3 regions of the Solibacillus sp. FSL R5-0449 genome follow, and region 2 is predicted to be linked to each of the others. Evidence: riboswitches for the same ligand, from Rfam matches in the RefSeq annotation. Region 2 holds a riboswitch; each other region holds the start of a gene.
The links. Region 2 has a riboswitch for thiamine pyrophosphate ahead of thiW (energy coupling factor transporter S component ThiW). Riboswitches for the same ligand answer to the same signal wherever they lie in the genome.

Region 1: linked by a shared signal. The riboswitch ahead of MKY27_RS09225 (3-oxoacyl-ACP reductase) and the one ahead of thiW (energy coupling factor transporter S component ThiW) in region 2 are both predicted to bind thiamine pyrophosphate.
Region 3: linked by a shared signal. The riboswitch ahead of tenA (thiaminase II) and the one ahead of thiW (energy coupling factor transporter S component ThiW) in region 2 are both predicted to bind thiamine pyrophosphate.

What each region holds. Positions count from the first base shown of each region.
Region 1 is NZ_CP150239.1:1,884,004-1,886,273, forward strand. Features, by position in the region: gene MKY27_RS09225 (3-oxoacyl-ACP reductase) at 101-862, opposite strand; TPP riboswitch at 1,020-1,118, opposite strand; TPP riboswitch at 1,176-1,272, opposite strand; gene MKY27_RS09230 (hypothetical protein) at 1,547-1,999, opposite strand; gene MKY27_RS09235 (restriction endonuclease) at 1,996-2,270, opposite strand, start outside.
Region 2 is NZ_CP150239.1:2,718,705-2,720,974, reverse strand. Features, by position in the region: gene MKY27_RS13615 (VOC family protein) at 1-167, shown strand, start outside; gene thiW (energy coupling factor transporter S component ThiW) at 593-1,093, opposite strand; TPP riboswitch at 1,186-1,274, opposite strand; gene MKY27_RS13605 (cupin domain-containing protein) at 1,384-1,950, opposite strand; gene MKY27_RS13600 (nucleotidyltransferase) at 2,030-2,270, opposite strand, start outside.
Region 3 is NZ_CP150239.1:2,327,076-2,329,345, forward strand. Features, by position in the region: gene thiM (hydroxyethylthiazole kinase) at 1-582, opposite strand, end outside; gene tenA (thiaminase II) at 560-1,252, opposite strand; TPP riboswitch at 1,329-1,427, opposite strand; TPP riboswitch at 1,494-1,592, opposite strand; gene MKY27_RS11615 (nitronate monooxygenase family protein) at 1,772-2,270, opposite strand, start outside.

The sequences.
Region 1 (2,270 bases), 830 kb from region 2:
TGTTCTTACTGTAAATCAATATTTTCAAAATTATGGTTTTCTCTATATCCCAGTAAGCCTATCAGTAGGATTCATCTTAAAGAGAGATATAAGTTTGCTCTTAATCCATTACAAGACCGCCATCAACGACTAAATTCTGCCCAGTGATGGCACTTCCCCAAGGAGATGCAAAGAATAATGCCACTTCCGCTAAATTTTTTGGTGTTGCCACTCTTTGTAAAGGGGTTATGTTTTCAATCAATTGAAATACTTCTGCTGTTGTCACTTTACTTGCATCCGTTTGTTTTAATAGTCCACCAGACATCATATTGACTGTAACGCCATACTCCCCTAACTCTTTCGCCATGTTACGTGTAAATCCGAGCAATGCTGCTTTAGCTGTTGTATATTCATGATAAGCTACTACCGGATTCTGAAATAAGTTTGTCCCAATATTAATAATACGACCAAATTCCAGTTCTTTCATATCCTCAATGCATGCTTGAATACTATTTAAAGCACCCTTAATCGTTCCTTCAAATTGCTTATTGTAATCGGTCCATTGAAGCCCAAACACATTTTTTTGTGTGAGTGGATTAAATTCAAAATCAATCAATGCATTATTAACAATGGTTGTAATCGGGGTATGAAAATACTCTTTTGCCTTTTTAACCATTTGCTTCACTTCTTGTTGATTGCGGATATCTGCTTGTAAAGCGATAACTTGAGAACCCAAACTTTGTGCTAAATGTTGCGCTTTTTCCTCACTCTTATAATAATTCAGTACGACATTAGCTCCCTCTTTGACAAATGCTTTTACGAGTTCTTCTCCAACACCTCTACTTGCGCCTGTAACTAAAACGGTTTGTTCATGTAATTTCATCATCATTTCCCCCTAATTATTTTTTGTCAGTTGTTTGAATAACCAGACCATTTTCAAACTTCCCATAAAACTCTATCCGTTTTCCTCCTCGCTGGATTTAGATGGACGTAAGTGCAAAAAACGTCTCTATTAATATAGAGACGCCAAAAAAGTGTATACTACACCTATAATTGCTCCCTACGTCAGTATTAACTGTCAGGTTCTAAGGGTCAGGTTTTAACCTTCTCAACACGAATGTGTCCCCCTGCAATTAAAGTATTTGCATAAGAAAAGCTCCACGTAAATTACGCGGAGCCATAGTAAGTACAGAAAAATAGATATGTACTTTGCTCCCTACGTCCGTATTAACGGTCAGGTTCTAAGGGTCAGGTTTTACCTTCTCAACACATTGTGTCCCCCTGCAAATGCATTTAATTAGATTGATTCTATCAAAATGGGTTCAATAAAACAAGTACTCATAAGTTAAACTGGAAATAGCCTACTGTATAGATATTTAATATTACACATTTACCCCAATCTTTATCACGCCTAATAAACGAAATTCTCATTAATTTAATCAGCATCTGTTTGCGTTGCTTTTTCCTATTTAAAAAAGCAATAGAGAAATGATAACGGACGAGTTCAAAACTAAACATGTGAATATTGTATTGCACTTCTAGTGGTCTAACTATATCTCTCATAAATTTATATTATCTTAATTTTCTTTAACTGTGATTCTCTTGTTATCTCTCTTTTCCCGTGGGTAATTTCGTTATAAGTATAATAAGTATGGGACTGCATATTACCTTCTTTTGGAATTGGTAAATGGTTCAAATTCTTTTCGATTTTTAGAATATAAAACTTATAATCTTCCTTTTCACCAAATCCAAAAGTATATTTCCGTTCATTTATATAACCTCGAAGTCGCTCTTTAATATCAGTGTTTAAAAAGCTGATCTGCTCATATATATTTTGTTCTTCAGGCTTTAAAACTAGCTCATTTTCAATACTGTATAATGTATCCATAACACCACCGACTTTTCTGAACGTCATATATTGTGCTTCCTTATATTTCCTCGGATGAGGATGGGCGTGTATTAGATACTTTTTAATCAAATCCATTGTTTGTGCAGCTGGTAAGGATATAACTTCTTTCATTGATTTACCCCCTTCATTAATGCAAAAAATTGATGAGCATATGCTAATAGGTCTTTCTTTATACCTTTAAAATCTTGCTGTAAATTTAGAGATACGACATAAATTGGATTACCTTTAATGTGATAAATATGATTTGGTTGATTTAATGCGGTAGTTTTCGCATAAAGTAACATACCTGCTACCGTTTCACCTGGATCATTTTTCCAATTATTTATATACGTAAATATTTGATAAAGATTACCAGATTTTTGTTTTGCAACCCCACCTTTAA
Region 2 (2,270 bases):
TTTCTATTTTTATTACATGTGATACAGAAGAGGAAACCGACTATCTGTATGAAAAACTGCTTGAAGGCGGCCATCCGCTAATGCCAATCGGGGATTACGGTTTCAGTAAGAAGTTCGGCTGGCTCAATGACCGTTACGGCGTGTCGTGGCAGATTAATTTAGCTTAATGAAATGAGCCGGGTGTCATGCGTTGATTGATACCCGGCTCTTCATTTTCTAATAAAGGTCTGAGTTGTTCTAATATATTTTATAATCTTCTAATAAAAGTGAGATGTTCTAATATAAGTATCGGTTGTTCTAATAAGTCTGTCATATGTTCTAATATCGTCCGCAGATCTTCAAATATCCCGCCCGGAAGTTCTAATAAACGCTCAAATCTTCTAATAAAATCGGTAAGCCGGTGAAAACAGATCTCTATAAATAAATTGTTCTAATATAACCCGCAAAAGTTCTAATAACCGCACCAATTCTTCTAATAAAATCGATACAATAATACAAAAAATTCTCTAGCAAAAAATTGTTCTAATAACCCACCCAAATGTTCTAATAACCACCGAAAATCTTCTAATAAAACCGCCCCAACCTCAGCGACTCACCCCGCATTAAGCATCCCGCCAAACGCCCGGTTTTTCACCATCACTTTCAGCAAGCCATAGCCTAAAATTGCACCCGCAAACGAACTCATCATAAAGGCCGGGACAAAACCGAACAGCGCCGCTTCCTGACCTAAAAATAATATCGCAATCGGATAAGTAGCCATTGCACCAAGTAACCCTGTCCCGACCACTTCACCCAAAGCGGCAAACGCCAGCTTCTTCGTTTTCGCAAACAACAATGCCGCGAGAAGGGCACCAATCATGCTTCCAGGGTAAGCAAATAGACTGCCTGTCCCCATCAAGTTTCTTAACGTTGATGTAAGAAACGCCTGCAATACCGCATACCATGGACCGAGAAGTACGGCCGAGACGACATTGGCAAAATGCTGTATCGGAAAAATTTTCGCGAATCCTAATGGGATATACACCATACTGCTGAGAATCGTTGTAATCGCTGCTATAATCGCGGAGTATGTAAGCTTTCTCGTTTTATTCATTTCAACCATCCATCCTTTACATTAATTTTTGCAACAAAAAAACCACTTTCAATGAAGAAAGTGGTATCGTAGCCTATAAAAAAAATAAAAATAGGGAATCGACACTACTTTCCTACGCTAGTATTACCTAGATCAGGTGCAAAGGGTACTTCTCAGCCAAAAGGCGCCCCTAGTAGTTTGACGAGCAGATTATCTGCTTCCAATATTAGGTTAATTTCACAATAATCATAACATGACCACTTCACAATGCAAGCACTTTTTTGAAACTTACTCCCTTTGACCGAGTGCAATCACTGCTCATATCCGCCGCCATAATTAGCGGGCTGGGCGTGCTGCCAAGGGTTTGGCGGACCGATGAAAGTATTAGGTCGGACAGGTGCAACTGCCTGCTGCCACAGATTTTCATTCATGCCATAAGTATGGGCCATAATATTTGCCGGTGTCAGCTTAAGCAGGTCGGAACCTAAAATCACTTCAGGTGTCGGAGCATTAAAAATGGCAAGCAGATGCGTGTTGTTTTGCGTAGCAACTTCGTAATGCCACCACCCTTGAGGAACGTTCGCCACTTGACCGGGGCTAATCGGAAAATGCATCAGCTGTTTCGTAAAAGGATTCAAAATCGAAACAATCGCCCTTCCCGTGATACAGTAAACAAGTTCCGCCGCATTTTGATGGTAGTGCGGCTCAATGACATTATTGGCACTCAAATAAATATCAAGCAGCGATATATTATCCAGCGTATTCAACTGGTTGACACCCATTACATTAATAAAATTATGCTGGTCTTTAATGAACAACGGGTTTTTATTAAGATCGAATGTAAACTGCGGTTGCGCTGAAACATGATTCGGATTCAATCGTTCACCTCTTTTTTATTGTAGTTAAAGTATGCGATAATTTAACGGGGTGTGCCTATTGCCGATAGTAGCACGCCACTTAAAAATATGCATATAGCGCATTGATTAATGTAAAAATTAAAATAAACAGAGTAGCACCACATACAATAATTTCTGCAAAGTGGACGAGCATAACTCTTTCATCACTTAATTCAGCTTTATGAAAACCAAAGAAGTCCCCGTGACTGATAATATAAATAAACGTACTCACGACCATTAAGGAAGACATTAAAAATGAAATCGAAGGCAAAGAAGTAACGTAGCGCGGGTTGCCGCCTGTT
Region 3 (2,270 bases), 390 kb from region 2:
GGCACTCAATAAGCAGCCGCTCCCAGTCATTTTTGTCACTTTTTCATGACCACCCGTTACAAATTCAACTCTTTCCCCATCCGTAATCACATCTTGTTCTCCTGTAACGATTACAATAGATTGATAGTGATTCGCCAGCTGTTTGGCCGTCGCTGCAACATCGATATGTCCATTACCGCTATCAACACCTTTGGAAGTCCAATCCGCTCCCGCAAAAGCCGCCAATTCTCCAATATTGCAGCGGATAACATCAATCTTTAGAAGATAGAGCAATTGTCGTGCTGTCTCAATTCGAAACTTTGTTGCCCCTACTCCTACTGGATCCAGAACAACCGGAGTATGATGCTTATTTGCGCTAAATCCTGCTTCCTTCATCGATGCTACTGTCCGTTCATTCAAAGTACCCAAATTTAAAAGTAATGCACTTGACTGAGCAGCCATTTCTCCCGCTTCTTCGATCGCATCCGCCATTACCGGTGAGGCACCTACCGCAAGCAAACCATTCGCTGTAAAATTTGCGACGACATAATTTGTAATGCAATGTACTAACGGCTGATTTTTATGAATTGCTTGCAGGCTCATTGACATACACCCCTTGTTCCCAGTTTTGCTTCGTCCAAGGCATCTCCCAAAACATCCATTCGTAATAACAGCTTTTCTTAAAATGTTCCTGCAAGACTTTTACCTTTGCTGGTTGTTCTTTCGCATATCGATCCAGCATTGACTTTTGTATTTCAATATTTTGTAGCATCTCCTCGGACGCATAGAGTGCAATCCATTGTTCATAAAGGGGGACATTCGGGCGTGCATCTTTTAACCTTTGCCCAATTTCCTGATACAGCCACGGGCAAGGTAAAATTGCCGCAAATGCTTCAGCTACATCTCCGTTATGCACCGCATTATACATATGGCTTACATAGTTATAGGCTGCTGGAGCCGCTTCGAATTGCTCCAAATCATCCGCTGTCACGCCTAATTCTTTAAACGTTGTACGATGCAACTCCAACTCTGCGTCATGAATAAATTTTGCTGTTTGCAGAAAATATTGAACATCGTCATCCGTAGTCGCTTTTGCAGCTGCAAGAGCAAGAACTTTCGTATAATGTTTTAAATAATATGCATCCTGCAGCATATAAAACTTAAACTTCTCCAGCGGTAAACTTCCATCTGCAATCCCTTGTACAAATGGATGATAGAAGCTAGCCTCCCAATAAAAATCCGTTTCTTTCCTTACCTTTTCACAAAATCCCATTGTTACTCCTCCTTTTTGTTGGCGGAAGCACAAAAAAAGACGCCTCTATATAGAGAGACGTCCCCAAAAAGTGTAAGTACCACTTTTCATTGCTCCCTACGTCCGTATTAACGGCCAGGTTCCAAGGGTCAGGTTTTAACCTTCTCAACACTACTGTGTCCCCCCGCAAATCAAATGCGTGTATATTTGCAAAAGAAAGACTCCACGTAAAGGATACGCGGAGTCAAAGTAAGTACATATGTATAGCGTGTACTTTGCTCCCTACGTCCGTATTAACGGCCAGGTTCTAAGGGTCAGGTTTTAACCTTCTCAACACTGCTGTGTCCCCCCGCAAATGCATTTAATTACCCAGAGTGTAACAAATTAATTCAACCCGGGCAAGGGAATTCGAAAAATTATGAAATTACTACTATATTTAGGGAATCATTCCAGAAAGTAAAGCTATTTTTAGTGCTCAGAAAAAAACGCTATTTCCCCTTAGAGAAAATAGCATCTTTGTTTTACCGCAATCGACGTTGACTATTGTAAATGGGCTACTGTCGATCGTTTACCAGTCATTTCTTGATAAGCCTGCGCATATTCCTCAGCCAGTTTATCAACATATTGCTGGGTAGAGGTAATCTCTTTAATTGCACCAATTCCTTGCCCGCTTCCCCAAATATCTTTCCAGGCTTTTGCGTTATTATCGTTAAAGTTCATCGCAGAAGGATCACTTTCTTTGAGATTATTTGGATCCATCCCCGCATTCATAATAGAGCCTTTCAAATAATTTCCGTGGATTCCTGTAAATAAATTACTGTATATAATATCCTCTGCTGTACTATCCACAATCATCTGTTTATATTCTTGACGCGCAAAAGCTTCTTCAGTCGCGATAAATGGTGAGCCAATATAGCCGAAATCAGCACCCATCGCCTGTGCTGCCAATACGGAATGGCCTCGTGCGATGGATCCTGATAATGCTAACGGACCGTCAAACCATTCGCGGATTTCCTGTATAAGCGCAAATGGGCTCTGC